Regions from separate parts of the Kitasatospora putterlickiae genome, predicted to be linked through region 2. Evidence: predicted binding sites of a transcription regulator. Region 2 holds the regulator's gene; the other holds the start of a gene.

Region 1 (5,997 bases), on a different contig from region 2:
GGCCGGGCCGTCAGGCCGCCGCCACCAGCACGCCGGCCGGCTCCAGGGCCAGCTCCAGCACCTCCCGGACGTCCGCGACCGGGTGGACGGTCAGCCGCTCCAGCACCTCCGCCGGGACGTCGTCCAGGTCGGGCTCGTTGCGCTTGGGGATGATCACCGTGGTGATCCCCGCCCGGTCGGCGGCGAGCAGCTTCTGCTTCACCCCGCCGATCGGCAGCACCCGCCCGGTCAGCGACACCTCACCCGTCATCGCCACCTCGTTGCGGACCTTGCGCCCGGAGAGCAACGAGGCCAGCGCCGTGGTCATGGTGATGCCGGCGCTCGGCCCGTCCTTGGGGACGGCCCCGGCCGGGACGTGCAGGTGCACGCCGCGGTCGCGCAGCGAGGTGACCGGCAGCTCCAGCTCGGCGCCGCGCGAGCGCAGGTAGGAGAGCGCGATGTGCGCCGACTCCTTCATGACGTCGCCCAGCTGGCCGGTCAGGGTCAGCCCGGTGCCGCCGGTCTCGGCGTCGGCGAGCGAGGCCTCGATGTAGAGGACGTCGCCGCCGGCTCCGGTGACCGCCAGGCCGGTGGCCACGCCGGGCACCGCGGTGCGCCGCTCGGCGGGCTCCTGGGCCGCCTCCGGCACGTGGTGCGGCCGGCCGATCAGGGCGCGCAGGTCGTCGGCGCCGATCGTGGCGGGCAGCTCGCGCTCGCCCAGCTCGTTCTGCGCGGCGATCTTGCGCAGCACCCGGGCGACGGCCCGTTCGAGGTTCCGCACGCCCGCCTCGCGGGTGTACTCCCCCGCGAGCCTGCGCAGCGCCGGCTCGTCGACCGCGACCTCCGCCTCCCCCAGTCCGGCCTTCTCCAGCTGGCGCGGGAGCAGGTGGTCGCGGGCGATGACGACCTTCTCGTCCTCGGTGTAGCCGTCCAGCCGGACCAGCTCCATCCGGTCGAGCAGCGGCTCGGGGATGGCCTCCAGGACGTTGGCGGTGGCGAGGAAGACCACGTCGGAGAGGTCCAGCTCGACCTCCAGGTAGTGGTCGCGGAAGGTGTGGTTCTGCGCGGGGTCGAGCACCTCCAGCAGGGCGGCGGCCGGGTCGCCCCGGTAGTCGGAGCCGACCTTGTCGATCTCGTCGAGCAGGACGACCGGGTTCATCGAGCCGGCCTCCTTGATGGCGCGGACCAGCCGGCCGGGCAGCGCTCCGACGTAGGTGCGCCGGTGGCCGCGGATCTCCGCCTCGTCCCGGACGCCGCCGAGCGAGACCCGGACGAACTCGCGGCCCATGGCGCGGGCCACCGACTCTCCGAGCGAGGTCTTGCCGACGCCGGGCGGGCCGACCAGCGCCAGCACCGCGCCGCCGCGACGGCCGCCGACCAGCCCGAGCCCCTGGTCGGCCCGGCGCTTGCGGACGGCCAGGTACTCGACGATCCGCTCCTTCACGTCGGCCAGCCCGGCGTGGTCGGCGTCCAGCACCGCCCGGGCGCCGGCGATGTCGTAGGAGTCCTCGGTACGCTCGTTCCAGGGCAGCTCCAGGACGGTGTCCAGCCAGGTGCGGATCCACGAGCCCTCGGGCGACTGCTCGCTGGAGCGCTCCAGCTTGTCGACCTCCTTGAGCGCGGCCTCGCGGACCTTCTCGGGCAGGTCGGCGGCCTCGACCCGGGCGCGGTAGTCGTCCTCCTCGCCGGCCGGGTCGCCGTTCAGCTCGGCCAGCTCCTTGCGGACGGCCTCCAGCTGGCGGCGGAGCAGGAACTCCTTCTGCTGCTTGGCCACGCCCTCCTCGACGTCCTTGCGGATGGTGTCGTTGACCTCCTCCTCGGCGAGGTGGTCGCGGAGCAGGCCGAGCGCGTACTCCAGTCGCGCGACCTGGTCGGCCTCCAGCAGCACCTTGAGCTTCTGCTCGGCGGTGACGAAGGACGCGTAGCCGATGTTGTCGGCGAGCTCGCCGACGCCCTCGATGGCGGCCACCCGGTCGACGACCTGCCAGGCGCCGCGCTTGCGCAGCCACTGGGTGGACAGGCTCTTGTACTCCCTGACCAGTTCGGCGGCCCGCCCGGCCACCGGGGTGCCGACCGAGGACTCCCGGAACGGCGTGGTCTCCACCCAGAGCGCGGCGCCGGGCCCGGTGGTGCCGACGCCGATCCGCACCCGGCGCACCGCGCGGACCAGCGCCGCCGGGTCGCCGTCGGCCAGCCGGCCGACCTGCTCGACGGTGGCGAGGGTGCCGACCGCCGCGTACGAGCCGTCCACCCGCGGAACCAGGAGGACCTGGGGCTTGCCGGTGGCGGCGGCCCGCGCGGCCTCGACGGCGGCGCGGACCTCGGTGTCCTTCAGGTCCAGCGGGACGACCATGCCCGGCAGGACGACCTCGTCATCGAGCGGCAGCACGGGCAGGGTGAGCGGAGTGGACGTCGATGCCATGATCTCTCCCCAGTCAGCGAACTTGAGTCGACCTGACTAAGGCTTTGCGGTCGCCGGATGTTCCCCGGACCTCGTTCGCCGTGAGCGAACGGTGAAGGAGATCTGGCGGTCCCGTCAAAACGCGGCCGGACCCGGCTCAGACGCGGTCCAGCGCGGCGGCCCGACCCGGCGCGGACCCCGGCGCGGGCACCGTCCGGGGGCGCTCGGCGGACGGCCCGAGCCGGATACGGCACGGCCGGTGCCCGTCCCAGCGGCGCAGCCACCGCCACAGCGCCACCCCGGTCAGCAGCGCCGCCGGGTGGCCGACCCCGGTGACCAGGTCCCGGTCACCGGCGATCTGCTCGACGATCAGAACCCCGGCCAGCCCGAGCGCGATCACCCGCCCACCCGGCCGCAGCAGCCCGGCCAGCGCGCCGAGGCTGGCCAGCACGCCGTAGCTGACGCCGATGTCCAGGTAGTCCATCGCGGCCGGCTCCAGCCGCCCGGTCTCCACCGCGACGATCACCACCCCCTGGGAGAGCAGGGTGGCGCCGATGTGCCCGGCGGCGAACACGGCGGCCGCCCTGGCCGGGCCGACCCGGCGCTCCAGCGGCGCGACGGTGAGGGCGAAGGCCCACAGGTAGGGCACCCAGTCCGGGCCGGCCACCCAGAAGCCGCTGAGCAGCAGCGCGCGCAGCGGGTGCTGCAGCAGGTTGTGCCCGTCGGAGCTGGACGCCTCCTGGAGCCGGCGCACCAGGTCCGGGTCGGCCAGTCCGGCGAAGGTGGTGGTGGCGCCGACCACCGCGAGGTAGCCGAGCGCGAAGGGGTTGCGCCGCGGGGTGGGCACCCGGGCCAGCAGCCACTCGACCACCCCGGCCCGCAGGCCGTGCCGGAGCATGCCGTACGGCGGACCGCCGCGCCCGGCGCGCACCCGTCGCTCCGTCATGCCGCCTCCGCTCCGCCTCCCGCGGCCGCCGCTCCCGCGCGCGTCCAACGCACCGGCGCGTTCCGGGAATCCCACCCCCGTGATTTGTCGTGGCCACGGTACGGGCGGCGACTGGGAGCCCGCTGGGAGAACGCTGGAAGCGACCGGGTCGCGGGGTGCTCGAATTGGTCCAGACCTTCTCCCCTTATACGCACGCCCATCCCCGCTGACCGGCGGCTTGGTGCCAACCGATGTGCATACATACCGTTACGGAGTGAAAAAACGCCGGGTAAGGTATCGGCCCGTGCCCACTTCCGAGTGGGCCCGACGAACGGCCCGGCGAGCCGGCCCACGGGCCGGAAATGTCCGGTCCACCTGCCGGGGATCACCCGCTGTCCGTACGCTGCGAGGTGTGTGGGAGAAGTGAGCGGCGCACACCCGCTCGCCGACCCCGCGGAACGCGACGGGACGGCGGACCCGGCACAGTCCACGACGGAACAAGACTACGAGCGGAGCCTTCGCCATCCCCACAGGTGGCCGGCCCGCAGCCCTGGGGGCGGTGGCGTGACCGTGACAGAAATTCAGCAGGACAACCAGAACGCCGGCGGCACGGTGAGCAGTCAGCGCAGAGTGCTGGTGGTCGAGGACGAGCCCACGATCGCCGAGTCCATCGCGGCCCGGCTGGGCGCGGAGGGCTTCAAGGTCGCCGTGGCCCACGACGGCCCGGGCGCCGTCGACGGCTTCCACACCTGGCAGCCCGACCTCGTCGTCCTCGACATCATGCTGCCCGGCTTCGACGGCCTTGAGGTGTGCCGCCGGATCCAGGCGCAGCGCCCGGTACCGGTCCTGATGCTCACCGCGCGGGACGACGAGACGGACCTGCTGGTCGGCCTCGGCGTCGGCGCCGACGACTACATGACCAAACCCTTCTCCATGCGCGAACTGGCCGCCCGGGTCAATGTGCTGCTGCGCCGCGTCGAGCGCGCCCAGCAGGCCGCCCGCACGCCCGCGCTGGGCAGCCTGCGCTTCGGCGAGCTGGAGATCGACCACGTGCAGCGCCGGGTCCGGCTCGCCTCGGGCGACGTCCACCTGACGCCGACCGAGTTCGACCTGCTCGCCTGCCTGGCCGCCCAGCCGCGCGCCGTGCTCACCCGCGAGCAGCTGCTGGCCGAGGTCTGGGACTGGACGGACGCCTCCGGCACCCGCACCGTCGACAGCCACGTCAAGGCGCTGCGCCGGAAGATCGGCGCCAGCTGGATCCGCACCGTGCACGGCGTCGGCTACGCGCTGGAGGCCCCGCTCTCGTAGCGGCGAAGCCTCGGACACCGGGCCGCCGGGGGGCCCGTGTCCCGACCGCCGTGCGCACCCACGCGGGGGACCACAGGGGACCAATGACCTTTCCACAGCAACGCAACGGGAACCTTGACGGCAGCCGGCCGCCCACGCTGGCCGCCCGCGCCGCGAAACGGGTCTGGGCCGACATCCGGCCGCTGGACCCGGTCCGCTCGATCAAGGGCAAACTCGCCCTCCTGGTGATCGTGTCGGTCTTCCTGGCCACCGGCATGGTGGTCGTGGCGATCCGGTCCGAGACCCAGATCCGGATCATCATGATCTTCTCGATGATCGCCTCGCTGCTCTTCATGCAGTTCCTCGCGCACGGGCTGACCGCCCCGCTGCGCGACATGACCGCCGCCGCCCGCGCGATGGCCTCCGGCGACTACAGCCGCCGGGTCGAGGTGAACTCGCGCGACGAGATCGGCGAGCTGGCCGCCACCTTCAACCAGATGGCGGCCGACCTGGGGGCGGCCGACCGGCACCGCCGCGAACTGGTCGCCAACGTCTCGCACGAGCTGCGCACGCCGATCGCCGCGCTGCACGCCGTGCTGGAGAACGTGGTCGACGGCGTCGTCCAGCCGAACCCGGCGACCCTGGGTGCCGCGCTGGAGCAGACCGAGCGGCTCGGCCGGCTGGTCACCCATCTGCTCGACCTCTCCAAGATCGACGACGGCGTGGTCGACCTGGACGCGCGCCCCTTCGAGGTGCGCGAGTTCCTGGACGGCGTGCTGCGCGGGGTCACCGTGGACGGCGCCACGGCGGGCGGGGCGTTCTCCCGGCGCGGAGACGTCCGGCTCGCGCTGGAGGTGAGCCCGATGGGCCTCACCGGCGTCGCCGACCCGGAGCGGCTCCACCAGGTGGTCGCCAACCTGGTCGACAACGCCTGCAAGCACTCCCCGCCCGGCGGCACCGTGACGGTGCGCGCCCGGCCCGACGAGGGGCCCGGCTCGCTGCTGCTGGAGGTCGAGGACGAGGGTCCCGGCATCCCGGCGGCGGACCGGACCAGGGTCTTCGAACGGTTCGGCCGCAGCGGCACCGCGACCGCCGCCGGGCCGGGCGCCGACGGCGGGACCGGCCTCGGCCTGGCGATCGCCCGCTGGGCGGTGGACCTGCACGGCGGGCGGATCGAGGTCGCCGAGGCCGCCCGGGGCTGCCGGATCGAGGTCCGGCTGCCCGGGCCGCGCTGACCGGCCGCGTTGACCGGGCCCCGGGGGTGAAGTGGACGAATGTCACAGATCCGACACAGAGCCGCCCCCGGGGTCCAAACCCCCCTATGTCCGCTTTTGACCGCATTTGTCGGGTGGTCGGAAGCGGTCGGTTCCCCTCCGATGCCGGTTTCTAACGCACATTTTCAGCC
Region 2 (14,766 bases):
GCCGACGTTCTCCAGCGCGCCCTCCAGGCCGCGCAGGATCATGATGCACAGGCCGATGCCGAGGATCGTGTACTCGACGTAGAAGGCCTGCCAGGCGATCGAGCCGGCGAAGCGGGACTTGCGGCCCGCCCGGCCGGGCAGGCTGAGCAGGCGGATCACGATCAGCGTCGCGATGCCCAGCGTGGTGAAGGTGCCGACCAGTTCGGTGAACAGCTCGTACGGCAGCCAGCCGCCGAGCACCGGCAGCACGAACTCGGCGTCGAACAGCTGGAAGAACGCGGTCACCAGGGTCAGGATCAGGCTGAAGAAGCCGACCGCGACGAACCAGTGGGCGACGCCGACGATCCCCCAGCGGTTCATCCGGGTGTGGCCGACGAACTCCACCGCCACGGTCTTCGCCCGCTGCGCGGGTTGCCCGAAGCGGGTGGCGTCCGGCTGGCCGGTGCGCACCACCCGGTAGATGTACAGCGCCGCACGAGCGGCGAGCGCGGTGCCGATCACAAAGGTGACCAGCGAGATGACGATCGCTGCTAGCTGCATCGGCTCTCCGTCTCCTGCGGCTTGCGTGTTGCTGGTGTCCGGTGTCTCCGGAGGCATTGTACTCGTCGGTAACTTCCAGGGCCGACGGCCCGGACATTACCGTTCGCCACCGCTTCTGCTGAAGATGCTCAAGGTATGGCGGCAGTCACGCGGGCGCACGCGCGGCACGGCCCGGCCGCCGCACTCGGAGCACGGCTCAGCAAAGTTGAGCGGCCAGGACTCAGGGCTGTTGACGGCACCCGCCTCGTCATGCATCCTTGAGTCCGTAAAGCTCAACTCTTCCGTGGAGGTATCTACGATGGCACGCGCGGTCGGCATCGACCTCGGCACGACGAACTCGGTCGTCAGCGTTCTGGAGGGTGGCGAGCCCACCGTCATCACGAACGCCGAGGGCGCGCGGACCACGCCGTCCGTCGTCGCCTTCGCGAAGAACGGCGAGGTGCTCGTCGGCGAGGTGGCCAAGCGCCAGGCGGTCACCAACGTCGACCGGACCATTCGCTCGGTCAAGCGTCACATGGGCACCAGCTGGAAGATCGGGCTGGACGGCAAGGACTTCAACCCGCAGCAGATCAGCGCCTTCGTGCTGCAGAAGCTGAAGCGGGACGCCGAGGCCTACCTGGGCGAGCAGGTCACCGACGCCGTCATCACCGTTCCGGCGTACTTCTCCGACTCCGAGCGCCAGGCCACCAAGGAGGCCGGTGAGATCGCGGGCCTCAACGTCCTGCGCATCGTCAACGAGCCGACCGCGGCCGCCCTGGCCTACGGCCTGGACAAGGACGACCAGACCATCCTGGTCTTCGACCTCGGCGGCGGCACCTTCGACGTCTCCCTGCTGGAGATCGGCGACGGGGTCGTCGAGGTGAAGGCCACCAACGGTGACAACCACCTCGGCGGCGACGACTGGGACCAGAAGATCGTCGACCACCTGGTCAAGGTCTTCCAGGCCGGCCACGGCGTGGACCTGTCCAAGGACAAGATGGCCCTGCAGCGTCTGCGCGAGGCCGCCGAGAAGGCCAAGATCGAGCTGTCCTCGTCCTCCGAGACCTCGATCAACCTGCCCTACATCACGGCCTCCGCCGAGGGCCCGCTGCACCTGGACGAGAAGCTCACCCGGGCCCAGTTCCAGCAGCTGACCTCCGACCTGCTGGAGCGCTGCAAGATCCCGTTCCACAACGTGATCAAGGACGCCGGCATCGCGCTCTCCGAGATCGACCACGTCGTCCTCGTCGGCGGCTCCACCCGCATGCCGGCCGTCGCCGAGCTGGTCCGCGAGCTGACCGGCGGCAAGGACGCCAACAAGGGCGTCAACCCGGACGAGGTCGTCGCCATCGGCGCCGCGCTCCAGGCCGGTGTCCTCAAGGGCGAGGTCAAGGACGTCCTGCTGCTCGACGTCACCCCGCTGTCCCTCGGCATCGAGACCAAGGGCGGCATCATGACCAAGCTGATCGAGCGCAACACCACGATCCCGACCAAGCGCTCGGAGATCTTCACCACGGCCGAGGACAACCAGCCGTCCGTGCAGATCCAGGTCTACCAGGGCGAGCGCGAGATCGCCGCGTACAACAAGAAGCTCGGCATGTTCGAGCTGACCGGCCTGCCGCCGGCCCCCCGCGGCCTGCCCCAGATCGAGGTCACCTTCGACATCGACGCCAACGGCATCATGCACGTCGGCGCCAAGGACCTCGGCACCGGCAAGGAGCAGAAGATGACCGTCACCGGCGGCTCCGCGCTGCCGAAGGACGACATCGAGCGCATGATGCGCGAGGCCGAGCAGTACGCGGAGGAGGACCACAAGCGCCGCGAGGCCGTGGAGACCCGCAACCAGGCCGAGCAGCTCGTCTACTCCACCGAGAAGTTCATCGCCGACAACGCCGACAAGCTGCCGGCCGACGTCAAGACCGAGGTCGAGACCGCCATCGGCGAGCTCAAGGAGGCCCTGAAGGGCGAGGACATCGCGAAGATCCGCGAGGCCTCGGAGAAGGTCTCCACCACCGCCCAGAAGCTCGGCCAGGCGCTGTACGCCAACGCCGACGCCGCCGGTGCGGCCGGTGCGGGCGCGGGTGCCGCCGGTGACGCGGGTGCCAAGGACGACGACGTCGTCGACGCCGAGATCGTGGACGACGAGAAGCCCAAGGGCGGTGCGGCATGACGGAGAAGCCGCAGGGTGCCGAGCCCGGCGACGACTCCGCCGCCGAGGAGGCCGTGATCAAGGCGGCCGAGGAGGCCGCCGCGGCCGGGGCCGAGGGCTCCGCCTCCGGCACCGAGGCGCTGGCCACGGCCAAGCGCGAGCTGGCCGAGCGCACGGGCGACCTCCAGCGTCTCCAGGCCGAGTACCAGAACTACCGCAAGCGGGTCGAGCGCGACCGGCTGACGGTCCGTGAGATCGCCGTCTCCAACATCCTGGAGTCGCTGATCCCGGTGCTGGACGACATCGGCCGCGCCCGCGACCACGGCGAGGTGACGGGCGGCTTCAAGTCCGTCGCGGAGTCGCTGGAGACGGTCGTCGCCAAGCTGGGCCTGCAGCAGTTCGGCAAGGAGGGCGAGCCCTTCGACCCGACCATGCACGAGGCGCTGATGCACAGCTACTCCTCGGAGGTCACCGAGGACACCTGCGTCCAGATCCTCCAGCCCGGCTACCGGATCGGCGAGCGGATCATCCGCCCGGCGATGGTCGCGGTCGCGGAGCCCCAGCCGGGCACCCAGACCGCGTCCGGCCCGGACGCCGACACCGCCAAGGGCGGGGAGAAGAAGGACCAGGCAGACGGTGGCTCGGACAGCTGACCACCGGTGACAGCTGACAACCCCTGCGCTGCGGAGTCGTACGCCGGCCAGTACGGCGGGCGGCTCCGCAGCGCGTTGTCGACGTGCCCGGGCACGGACGGCCGTGCCCGGACCGTTGACAGCACAGTGACGATGGACCTCGGGAGGTGGCGCCGGCCATGAGCGGCAAGGACTACGTGGAGAAGGACTACTACAAGGTCCTCGGCGTGCCCAAGGACGCCAGCGCCACGGAGATCAAGAAGACCTACCGCAAGCTGGCGCGCGAGTTCCACCCCGACGCCAACAAGGGCGACACCAAGGCCGAGGAGCGGTTCAAGGACATCTCCGAGGCCTACGACGTCCTCTCGGACGAGAAGCGCCGCAAGGAGTACGACGAGGCCCGCAGCCTCTTCGCCAACGGCGGCTTCCGGCCCGGCGGCCCGGGCGGCACCGGCAGCTACAGCTTCGACTTCGGCGACCTCTTCAGCGGCAGCCAGGGCGGCGGCGGCGCCGCCGGCGGCGGCCTCGGCGACGTCTTCGGCGGGCTGTTCAACCGCGGCGGCCGGCAGGCCCAGCCGCGGCGCGGCGCCGACGTCGAGACCGAGGTGACGCTCTCCTTCGAGGAGGCCGTGGACGGGGCCACCGTCCCGCTGCGGATGACCAGCCAGGCCCCCTGCCGGCTCTGCAACGGCACCGGCGCCAAGTCCGGCACCACCCCCCGGGTCTGTCCGACCTGCGTCGGCTCCGGCACGGTCAGCCGAGGCCAGGGCGCCTTCGCGCTCTCCGAGCCCTGCCGGGACTGCCGGGGCCGCGGCATGATCGTCGACGACCCGTGCCCGGACTGCCACGGCAGCGGCCGCGCCAGCTCCGCCCGCACCATGCAGGTCCGGATCCCGGCCGGCGTCCAGGACGCCCAGCGGATCCGTCTCAAGGGCAAGGGCGCCCAGGGCGAGCGCGGCGGCCAGCCCGGCGACCTGTACGTCACCGTCCACGTCGACCCGCACCCGGTGTTCGGGCGCAAGGCCGACAACCTGACGGTGACGGTGCCGGTGACCTTCCCCGAGGCCGCGCTCGGCGGCACCATCGAGGTGCCGACCCTGAACGGCCCGTCGGTGAAGCTCAAGCTGCCCCCGGGCAGCGCCAACGGCCTCACCCTGCGGGCCCGCGGCAAGGGCGCCACCCGCAAGGACGGCACCCGCGGCGACCTCCTGGTCACCATGGAGGTCGTGGTGCCCCAGCACGTCACCGGCGAGGCACTGACCGCTCTGGAGCAGTACCGCGAGGCGACCGCCTCCGACGACCCGCGAGCCGCCCTCTTCCGGGCGGCGGAGGGAGCGTGACGACCAGATGACCCCCGACGACCCCATCGGCCCCGGCCTCGGCGAAGGCCTCCCCGGAGGCGGCGCCCGCCGCACCACCCGCCGGGCCGCCCCGCAGCCCCAGTACGTGCTCACCGAGGAGACCCCGGTCTACGTGATCTCGGTGGCCGCCGAGCTCTCCGGCCTGCACCCGCAGACCCTCCGCCAGTACGACCGGCTCGGCCTGGTCTGCCCCGACCGCACCGCCGGGCGCGGCCGGCGCTACTCCGCGCGCGACATCCAGCAGCTGCGCGAGGTCCAGCGGCTCTCCCAGGACGAGGGCATCAACCTGGCCGGCATCAAGCGGATCATCGAGCTGGAGAACCAGGTCGCCGCGCTCCAGTCCCGGATCGCCGAGCTGGCCGACTCCCTGGAGGGGGCCGCCACCGCGCTCCAGCAGCGCGAGGCCACCATCCACGCCTCCTACCGCCGCGACCTCGTCCCCTACCAGCCGCCCACGCCGCACTCCAGCGCCCTGGTGGTCTGGCGCCCCAAGCGCTGACGGCCACCGGGCCGCCCGTTCCGCCGTCGGTTTCCCCCTGGCCGGGGGGTGCCGGCGGCGGCCCCGTCTGTGAGAGAGTGCCGCACCGGAGCATGCCTCGGCAGCTGCCGTGGAAGCGGATGAAGGGCTGCATTCGCATCCTAGGATGCCTGGTACACGTGTTTTAGGACGTTGACTAGTTGTCCGGTCGACGACAGGGAGCCGAAGATGAGCGGGCGAGAGCAGCCTGGTTCCGCCGATGGCGGGTCACGAATTCTTTCCGCGGACGCCCGTGCGCTCTACCTGAAGACGATCCACGACAGCGGCCGAATACCAGACAGCGCAAATCCGGAATGCAACCACGCACTCCGGGAGTTGCTGGATCTCGGGCTCCTCATTCCGAACAGCGACGATCCCGGGGCCTTCATCGCGGCGGATCCCGCCCAGCTTTCGTTGAGCCTCAGTTCCGTCTGGCAGCGCCAGGCGCTCGAATTGCTCACCCACGCGGTCGCCATACCGACGGATTTCGCCGAACTCGCCGAGGCTTTTCATGGCCCCGACAAGATCGGCGGCCCCATCGAATACCTGCACGGGAAGGCGGTGATCAATCAACGCCTCCAGCAGGAGATGGCCGCCGGCATGACCGAGGGGCTGGCCATGCAGCCCGGCGGCCCGAGACCTCCGGAACTCCTCGCCGCCGGCCTGGAGCGCGACCTCAAGAGCCTCCAGCGGGGCGCTTCCATGCGCACCATCTACAACGCCAGCACCCGTTACCACCAGCCCACCCGGGAATACGTCGCCAGGCTCGCCAGGGAGGGATATCAATTCCGCACGCTCGACGAACCGTACGCGCGGCTGCTCATCGTCGACCGTCGCCTCGCGGTCCTCCCGGTGGACGGCGACGACGTCGCGGCGTTCGTCCGGGATCCCGCGGTCATCACCTTCCTCGTGGAGGAGGTGTTCGAACGGAACTGGAGCCGGGCACTGGCTTTCGACGGCGATGCCACCGTTCCGCAGGAGGTCGTTTCGAGACTCCGGCAGACGATCATCGACCTGCTTCTCTCCGGGACCAACCACCGGGTCATCGCACGACGGCTGGGCATCAGTGAGCGGACCCTGGCCCGGCACATCGCGGAAATGCGGGACGACTACGACGTCGACTCCCTCTTCCAGTTGGGCTACGTCCTGGGACGCGCCTCGCACCAGAAGAACGACTGAACGGCGATCAGGGTCGGGGGACGCGCCGGACGGCGGGTCCGCCCACGGGCATGCCCTCGCGGATCAACCCCAGTTCATGTCCTCCGCGGTGAGGTAGGCGACGGGGCGGGACTTGGCAGCGACGCCGTCACCGGCCTGCTGCGCCTGCCCGGCGGCGACACCGCCGGCCAACGCCCCAATCGCGATGGCCACTGAAAGCACGACCTTGCACATAAGCCTGGACATACGGGACACCAGCCCACTCCTTTCCGAAAGCCAACGCGAGCGGCACCATTAGCACGGGAGTCCACATGATGCCGCAGATCCCGTTGCACTGTCACCCCCACCGAAGACCCGGTGCCGTCATCTCCCTGCCATGCAGCCAGATGACAGGGCAAGAACCTGGACGCACCCAGGGCCACTGATAGACGATCAGTTCGCCCTCGATAGTCCGGCACTGGATCCTGATCATGGCGCTGTACTGTCAATATCTCACCACAGGGCACCCGGAATCGCTTGTAGCAGCAACCACTCTCAACGCCTACCGGCACCGTCCCAACCCGGTCGGCCTTCCCCCGGAGTCGACATGACCGAGCCCTACCTGCGTCACCACGACAGCCAGGCCCATGAGGGCCGGCGTGCACGCGTGTTCCTGGCCGCGCCGCTGATGCGGCTGACGGGGCCGGCGGACAGTGTGGTGACCCTCGCCAGCCGGACGCGGCTGACGACCCTGCGCACCACCCTCCTTCGCAGCGGCGCCGCCGTCTACAGCGCCCACCACAGTGACGCCTGGACCGTCGCCGGGCGCGCCCCCGAGCCCCGCGTGCCGTCGGACTTCCGCGCGCTGCAGTCCGCGGACCTGGTCTTCGCCTACGTCGGCGCGCCGCTCTCCGCCGGCGTCAGCCTGGAGCTGGGCTGGGCGTCGGCACTGCGCAAGCCGATCGTCCTGCTCGTGGACGAGGCCATCACCCACAACCCGCTGATCGCCACCATCGAGCAGGTCGCCCCCGTCCTGCCGCTGGTCTTCGACGACACCTGGTCCCAGGAGGCCCTCCACCACACCGTGGAGACCGCCCTCGACTGGGCCGGCATGGCGCTCTCCCTGCGCGAGGGCTTCTGGACCGCCCCCGGCGAGCAGTTCACCGTCCCCCGCCAGCAGCCCCCCGCCGTCGGCCCGTCCGGCTACTGGCCCACCGGCGCCGCCACCGGCTGACCCCGGCTCAGCCATCGCCCTCGCCCCGCATCCGCCAACCGAGCTGGAAGAGGGTCTGCGCGCCGTGACGGTCGCGCAGCCGGGCGATGTGGGCGGCGACGGTGCGCTCGCTCAGGCCCAGGCGGGTCGCGATGGCGCCCTGGGTGAGGCCGCGGGCGAGGAGACCGGTGATCCGGGTGGCGGCCCGGTGCGGGGTGGCGGACCAGTCGACGGCGGCGGCGCGGGACCAGTCGCGCTCGAAGACGGCGACCAGCGCGGCCACCGTGGCCCGGTCGGTGATGAAGGCGGCGGCGCCGTGGTCGGACCGGGCGGAGACGACGGCCGTCGACCGGTCGACGATGATCGTCCGGTCGAACGGTTCGTCCAGCAGGCGGATCCGCGAGCCGTGGCGGGTGACCGCGCCCGCGTACTCGACCACCGCCGGCCGGCGGCGGGCCGCGGGCTGGTAGATGGTCCGCATCCGGCGTCCGGTCATCAGCAGCGGGAGGTCCTGACTGAGCGCCGGCTCCAGGGTGACGGCCCAGTGCGGTCCGGGCTGGGCCGTCAGCAGCTCTTCCTGACACTCCGCCAGCAGCTGCGAGATCCGGTGCCGGATGGCGTCCCGGCCCTCGACGTGGTGCGACTCGGGGCCCTGGTGCGCGGCGTCGTAGGCGGCGGTGAGCGGGGCGAGGGCGTCGGGGAGGTTCTCGGCGCGCACCAGCAGACGGGTGGCCTCCCCGCGGAGTCCGGCGGCGAGGCGGTCACCGGCCGCTCGTGGGTCGACCGCGGCGTAGCCCGCGGCGCCGGGGGCGAACAGGCCCCGGGCGAGCAGGCCGGCCAGGGCCGCCGAATCGGCGCCCGAATCGGCGCCCGGGCCGGCGGCGGGCGGTGCCGCGAGGTGGCCGCCGTTCGAGAGGGCCGCCAGGTAGAGCGCGTGCTCGGCCGGGGTGAGGTCATCCGCCGTCACGGCCACCCCGCATCAGCCAGCCCAGCTGGAAGAGCGTCTGCGCGCCGTAGCGGTCGCGCAGCCGGGAGATGTGGGCGGCGACGGTGCGCTCGCTCAGGCCCAGGCGGGTGGCGACGGCGCGCTGGGTGAGGCCGCGGGCGAGCAGCCGGCCGACCCGGTCGGGGGCGCTGGGGGTGGGGCTCTGGCCGAGGACGGCCGACCAGTCGGTGGCGTCGGCACGGCACCAGTCGCGTTCGAAGGCGTTGACGATGAAGGCGATCGCGGCCGGGTCGGTGATGAACGCGGCGGTGCTGTGGTCGTCGGAGGCGGAGATCACCGCGACCGAGCGGTCGAAGACCATCAGCCGCTCGAAGGGCTCGTCCAGGATCCGGATCAGCGAGCCGCGCCGGGTGACCTCCTCGACGTAGGCGAGGGCGGGCGGATCGGCGATCGCGACGGGCTGGTAGACGGTGCGCAGCGAGCAGCCGCGCTGGAGGAGCTGCACGTCCTGCTGGATGGCGATCTTGAGCGCGTCGGCCGGGCGGGCGCCCGGCTGGGCGGTGAGGACCTCGGTGCGGCAGTCAGCGACCAGTTGGGAGATCCGGTGCCGGATGTGGACGTGGCCCTCGATGTAGACCGCGCCGCCGGAGCGCTCCGGCGGGCGGGGCATCGCGTCGTAGGCCCGGGTGAGGGCGTCCAGGGCGCCGGGCAGGCTCTCGGCGCGCACCAGCAGCCGGGTGGCCTCGCTGCGCAGCTCCGTGCCGAGGCGGTCGCTGACCGAGCGGGGGCTGACGGCGGTGTAGCAGGCGTCCATCGGGTTGGGCATCAGCAGGCCGATGGAGACGAGTTGGCGAACGGGGTCGCGGTCGGACTCGGGGACGTCGGCGAACCTGACCCGGCCGCCGCCCGCGAGGATCGCGAGGTAGACGCGGCGCGCGGCCTCGTCGGGCTCGCCGGCCGCCCCGGCGGCGGCCGTGCTCCCGTCGCCGGCGGCGGCGCCCTGGGTGGTGCTCGGGTCCGCCGTCGCCTCGAACGTCACGTCGAACGCTCCCTGCCGGATGCTCGGGGGTGTTGGTGCTCCGCGTGCCGCGCGCGATGGCCGGCGACGATCAAGGTACTGGTGCCCGACGGTCCCCCGGACCCCGGGTGCCGTCGCACTCGGGTCCAGGGGCCGCCGGTGTACGCCGGTCCCAGCGCTTCCGTCGAGGCGGAGCAGCAACGCCTCGACGGCTCCGGTCCCGGGGGCCATCACCACACATGGCGTCCCGGCCGGTGCTCTCCCCCCCGATATGCAGGTACGTGCGGACGTACCGGTCGCATCCAGTATGAAGAGCAAGTCGCCTTCCTCGGGCTGCGGTTGCCCGGACGACCTGGCGTGCCTCCACCCTCACAGCGTGACGGCCGGTGAACAAGTGCCACCCTGCTGCATGTTCTCGCAATTGCAGGAACCTGCACCGCCGGTTCGGCGCACGCTTCCGCGGGCCGTTTCCGGCTTCCGCGAAACCGCAGGTCACAGGGGTGCGGCGAGGATTCTCCGACCGTCCGTCCGGTCGGTGGCGGAGTTGCGTGTTCCGGAACCCGGGCCGAGGCCGGGAGCCCGCGGCCTCAGCGGGCCAGCAGCCGGCCGCGGGCCAGCGCGGTCGCCGTGCCCGCCGCGGCGAGGGTCCAGCCGGTCAGCAGCAGCACGAACAGGCCCGCCGCGAGCGCCGTGAAGCCGGGGAAGCCGGTGTGCCGGGCGAGCGCGGCCGCCCCGGTGACGCAGGTGCCGACCGGGAAGGTGAACGCCCACCAGGTCATCGCGAACCCCATGCCGGCCCGCCGGGCGCGCAGGTTGGCGGTGACGGCGAGCGGCAGCCAGAGCAGCGCGGCACCGAGCACCGCCACCCCGAACAGTTCGGCGAGGGCGCCCGCCGCCGGGGCCAGGCCGGGGAACACCGGGTCGGCGGCGTCGGCCAGCTGGTGGACGGCGGTGGTCGACTGGCCGAGCGGGCCGAGCACCAGGAACAGCGTGGGAGTGAGCGCCAGGGCGGGCAGCCCGCTGTGCACCAGGCCGGTGAGCACCACCGGCAGCACCGCCAGGGTGGCCAGCAGGCCGATCCCGAACAGCCCCGCGCATCCGTACAGCAGCGCCTCCCGGGCGGCGCCGGCCGGCAGGTGCGGGACCAGCGCCGGACCGGTGGCGGAGGCCACCAGCGGGGCGACCACGGGCAGCAGCCAGGTCGGGTTGGCGGCGAGCGGGGAGACCGTGTGCCGGGTGATCATCAGGTACGGGATGCCGGCCGCCACGGCGAGCGCGTACAGCGTGCCGGCCGTCCAGAGCGCGAGGTCGAGCGCGACGGCCGGGCCCGTGCCGATGATCCGGGAGCCGACGGTCAGGGTGCCGAGGCCGACCGAGAGCAGCGCCATCGGCGGGCAGCCGTAGAAGACGGCGGTGGCCGGGTTGTCCAGCAGCTGCTCGCGGGCGGCCGCGCGGTGCCGGGTGAGGTGGACGGCCCGGGCGGCGCCGAGCACCAGGAGGCCGGCCAGCCCCAGCGCCCACATCACCTCGGCGAAGCCGATCAGGCCCGGCCAGTGGAGCGGGAGCGCGGCCGCGCCGTTGGCCGTGATCGCCGTCCCCATGACCACCGCGTACCAGTTGGGGCCGAGCTGGGCGAGGTCGAGACGGCGGACGCGGGCGGACGCGCGGGGGCTGGGGGCGGTGCTGAGCAGGGTGGCCATGCACCCACCGTCGCCCGGGGCGGCGGACGCCGGTAGCGCCGCGCGCTCTATGAGGACATAGCCTGAACCTATGGCCCTCTCCCCGCGTGTCCCCGAACTCGGTGCGCTGGAGCTGCTGCTCGCGGTGGCCCGGCTCGGCGGCGTCGGCCGGGCGGCCGCCGAACTCGGGGTGAGCCAGCCGACCGCGAGCGCCCGGATCAAAGGCATGGAGCGGCAGATCGGCGTCTCGCTGCTGGAACGCTCCCCGCGCGGCTCCCGGCCCACCGAGGCGGGCCGGCTGGTGGTCGAGTGGGCGCGGCAGGTGGTGGAGGCGGCGCAGGCGCTGGACGCCGGGATCGACGCGCTGCGCGAGCGCCGGGACGCCCGCCTGATCGTGGTGGCCAGCCTGACCGTCGCCGAGTACCTGATGCCGGGCTGGCTGCTGGCGCTGCACGCGGTCAGCCCGGGCACGGCGGTGACGCTGCGCACCGCCAACTCGGCGGACGTGGCCGGCCACGTCCTGGCCGGGGAGGCGGACCTCGGCTTCGTCGAGGGCCCGCTGCCCCCGGCCGGGCTGGCGGGCGCGGTGGTGGCGGCGGACCGGCTGGTGGTCGTGGTGGCGCCGGACCATCCGTGGGCCCGGCGCCGCTCGCCGCTGTCCGCGCGGGAGCTGGCGGAGACCCCGCTGGTGCTGCGCGAGCCGGGGTCGGGGACCCGGGAGGTGCTGGAGATGGCGCTGGCGCCGTACGGCGGCACCGCGCCGCCGCGGCTGGAACTGGCCTCGTCGACGGCGCTGAAGGCGGCGGCGATGACCGGGGCCGGGCCGGTCTGCCTGAGCGAGCTCGCGGTGGTGGAGGAGCTGGCGACCCGGCGGCTGGTGGCGGTGCGGCTGGCCGAGGAGCTGGACCTGCGGCGGCCGCTGCGCGCGGTCTGGCCGGCCGGGCAGCGGCCGACCGGCCCGGCCCGGGAACTGCTGGCGCTGACCCGGCGGACGGCCGGGACCCACCAGGCGCGGATGGCGCAGGCGCGGGCCCTGCCGCCGAAGGCCGCCCGCAAGCCCGCCGGCTCGGCCGAGCGCCCCGCGCTGCGGGTCCGCCCCGACCGTTCATCCAGAAGTTGAGCGGAATAGACTCAACTTAGTGCATGCTGTAGACAGCAGACATCGCGCACGACGAGGAGGACCCCCCAGCAGTGGACGCCAGCAAGTTCACCACCAAGACGCAGGACGCCCTGTCCGCCGCGATCCGGCAGGCCGGGGCCGTCGGCAACCCGGACGTCAAGCCGGTGCACATCCTGATCGCCCTGCTGGAACAGCCCGAGGGCATCGCCAGGCCGCTGCTTGAGGCGGTCGGCGCGGACGTGTCCCGCCTCGACGCCGAGGCCCGCCGCCAGCTCACCGCGCTGCCCAGCGCGTCCGGCAGCACCGTCGCCGCGCCGCAGCTGGCCCGCGACACCCTGGCCGTGCTGACCGAGGCCGGCAAGCGCGCCGACGACCTCGACGACCAGTACGTCTCCACCGAGCACCTGCTGGTCGGCGTGGCCGCCGAGGGCGGCGCGGTCGCCGAGCTGCTGGTGCGCCACGGCGCCACCCCGAAGGCGCTGCTCGCCGCGTTCAAGGACGTCCGGGGCAGCGCCCGGGTCACCTCGCCGGACCCCGAGGGCACCTACAAGGCGCTGGAGAAGTACGGCACCGACCTCACCCAGGCCGCCCGGGACGGCAAGCTCGACCCGGTGATCGGCCGCGACCAGGAGATCCGCCGGGTGGTCCAGGTGCTCTCCCGCCGGACCAAGAACAACCCGGTGCTGATCGGCGAGCCCGGTGTCGGCAAGACCGCCGTCGTCGAGGGCCTGGCCCAGCGGATCGTGGCCGGCGACGTGCCGGAGTCGCTGCGCGGCAAGCGCCTGGTCGCCCTGGACCTCGGCGCGATGGTCGCCGGCGCCAAGTACCGCGGCGAGTTCGAGGAGCGGCTGAAGGCCGTCCTCAACGACATCAAGCAGAGCGACGGCCAGGTCGTCACCTTCATCGACGAGCTGCACACCATGGTCGGCGCGGGCGCCGGCGGCGACTCCGCGATGGACGCCGGCAACATGCTCAAGCCGATGCTGGCCCGCGGCGAGCTGCGGATGGTCGGCGCCACCACCCTGGACGAGTACCGCGAGCGGATCGAGAAGGACCCGGCCCTGGAGCGACGCTTCCAGCAGGTGCTGGTCGGCGAGCCCAGCGTCGAGGACTCCATCGCCATCCTGCGCGGCCTCAAGGGCCGCTACGAGGCGCACCACAAGGTGCAGATCGCGGACGCCGCGCTGGTCGCCGCGGCCACCCTCTCCAACCGGTACATCACCTCCCGCTTCCTGCCGGACAAGGCGATCGACCTGGTCGACGAGGCGGCCTCCCGGCTGCGGATGGAGATCGACTCCTCCCCGGTCGAGATCGACGAACTCCAGCGCACCGTCGACCGGTTGCGGATGGAGGAGCTGGCCCTGGAGAAGGAGTCGGACCCGGCCTCGGTCGACCGGCTGGCCCGGCTGCGCCGCGATCTCGCCGACCGGAACGAGCAGCTGAGCGTGCTCACGGCCCGCTGGGAGCAGGAGAAGAAGAGCCTGAACCGGGTCGGCGAGCTCAAGGAGCGGCTGGACGACCTGCACGGCGCGCTCGAACGCGCCCAGCGGGACGGCGACTTCGAGCGCGCGTCCAAGCTGATGTACGCCGAGATCCCGGCCGCCGAGAAGGAGCTCTCCGACGCCCAGGAGCGCGCCGCCGGCGAGGACGCCTCCGCCTCGATGGTCAAGGAGGAGGTCGGCCCGGACGACGTGGCCGATGTGGTGGCCTCCTGGACAGGCATCCCGGCCGGCCGGCTGATGGAGGGCGAGAGCACCAAACTCCTGCGCATGGAGGAGGAGTTGGGACACCGCCTGATCGGCCAGGCGGAGGCGGTGCAGGCCGTCTCGGACGCCGTGCGGCGCACCCGCTCGGGCATCGCCGACCCGGACCGCCCGACCGGCTCCTTCCTCTTCCTCGGCCCGACCGGCGTCGGCAAGACCGAACTCGCCAAGGCGCTGGCCGACTTCCTCTTCGACGACGAGCGGGCGATGGTCCGCATCGACATGAGCGAGTACGGCGAGAAGCACTCGGTCTCCCGCCTGGTCGGCGCCCCGCCCGGGTACGTCGGCTACGAGGAGGGCGGCCAGCTCACCGAGGCGGTCCGCCGCCGCCCGTACAGCGTGGTGCTGCTGGACGAGGTGGAGAAGGCCCACCCCGAGGTCTTCGACGTGCTGCTGCAGGTGCTCGACGACGGCCGGCTCACCGACGGCCAGGGCCGCACCGTGGACTTCCGCAACGCGATCCTGATCCTCACCTCCAACCTGGGAAGTCAGTTCCTCGTCGACCCGGCCACCCCGGAGGAGCGGAAGAAGGCCCTCGTGCTGGAGTCGGTGCGGTCCGCCTTCAAGCCGGAGTTCCTCAACCGCCTCGACGACATCGTGGTCTTCGACCCGCTGGGGACCGCCGAACTGAGCCGGATCGTCGACCTCCAGGTGGCCCGGCTGGGCGACCGGCTGCGCGACCGCCGGCTCGCCCTGGAGGTCTCCGCGGCCG

What was found. Region 2 encodes HspR, which represses chaperone genes until heat shock. Its sites were predicted from a motif close to TTGAGNNNNNNNNNCTCAA; they were not measured.
Region 1: the regulator HspR is predicted to act here: its motif matches at 2,424-2,442, upstream of lon (endopeptidase La).

Annotation. Positions count from the first base shown of each region.
Region 1 is NZ_BAAAKJ010000202.1:9,122-15,118, forward strand. It holds gene lon (endopeptidase La) at 11-2,401, opposite strand; gene ABD308_RS20305 (rhomboid-like protein) at 2,538-3,326, opposite strand; gene ABD308_RS20310 (response regulator transcription factor) at 3,876-4,613, shown strand; gene ABD308_RS20315 (sensor histidine kinase) at 4,697-5,827, shown strand.
Region 2 is NZ_BAAAKJ010000183.1:21,801-36,566, forward strand. It holds gene ABD308_RS18335 ((Fe-S)-binding protein) at 1-540, opposite strand, end outside; gene dnaK (molecular chaperone DnaK) at 839-2,689, shown strand; gene grpE (nucleotide exchange factor GrpE) at 2,686-3,321, shown strand; gene dnaJ (molecular chaperone DnaJ) at 3,480-4,640, shown strand; gene ABD308_RS18355 (heat shock protein transcriptional repressor HspR) at 4,648-5,160, shown strand; gene ABD308_RS18360 (helix-turn-helix domain-containing protein) at 5,368-6,357, shown strand; gene ABD308_RS18365 (hypothetical protein) at 6,421-6,549, opposite strand; gene ABD308_RS18370 (hypothetical protein) at 6,923-7,549, shown strand; gene ABD308_RS18375 (LuxR C-terminal-related transcriptional regulator) at 7,557-8,495, opposite strand; gene ABD308_RS18380 (helix-turn-helix transcriptional regulator) at 8,482-9,513, opposite strand; gene ABD308_RS18385 (TDT family transporter) at 10,080-11,192, opposite strand; gene ABD308_RS18390 (LysR family transcriptional regulator) at 11,263-12,291, shown strand; gene clpB (ATP-dependent chaperone ClpB) at 12,363-14,766, shown strand, end outside.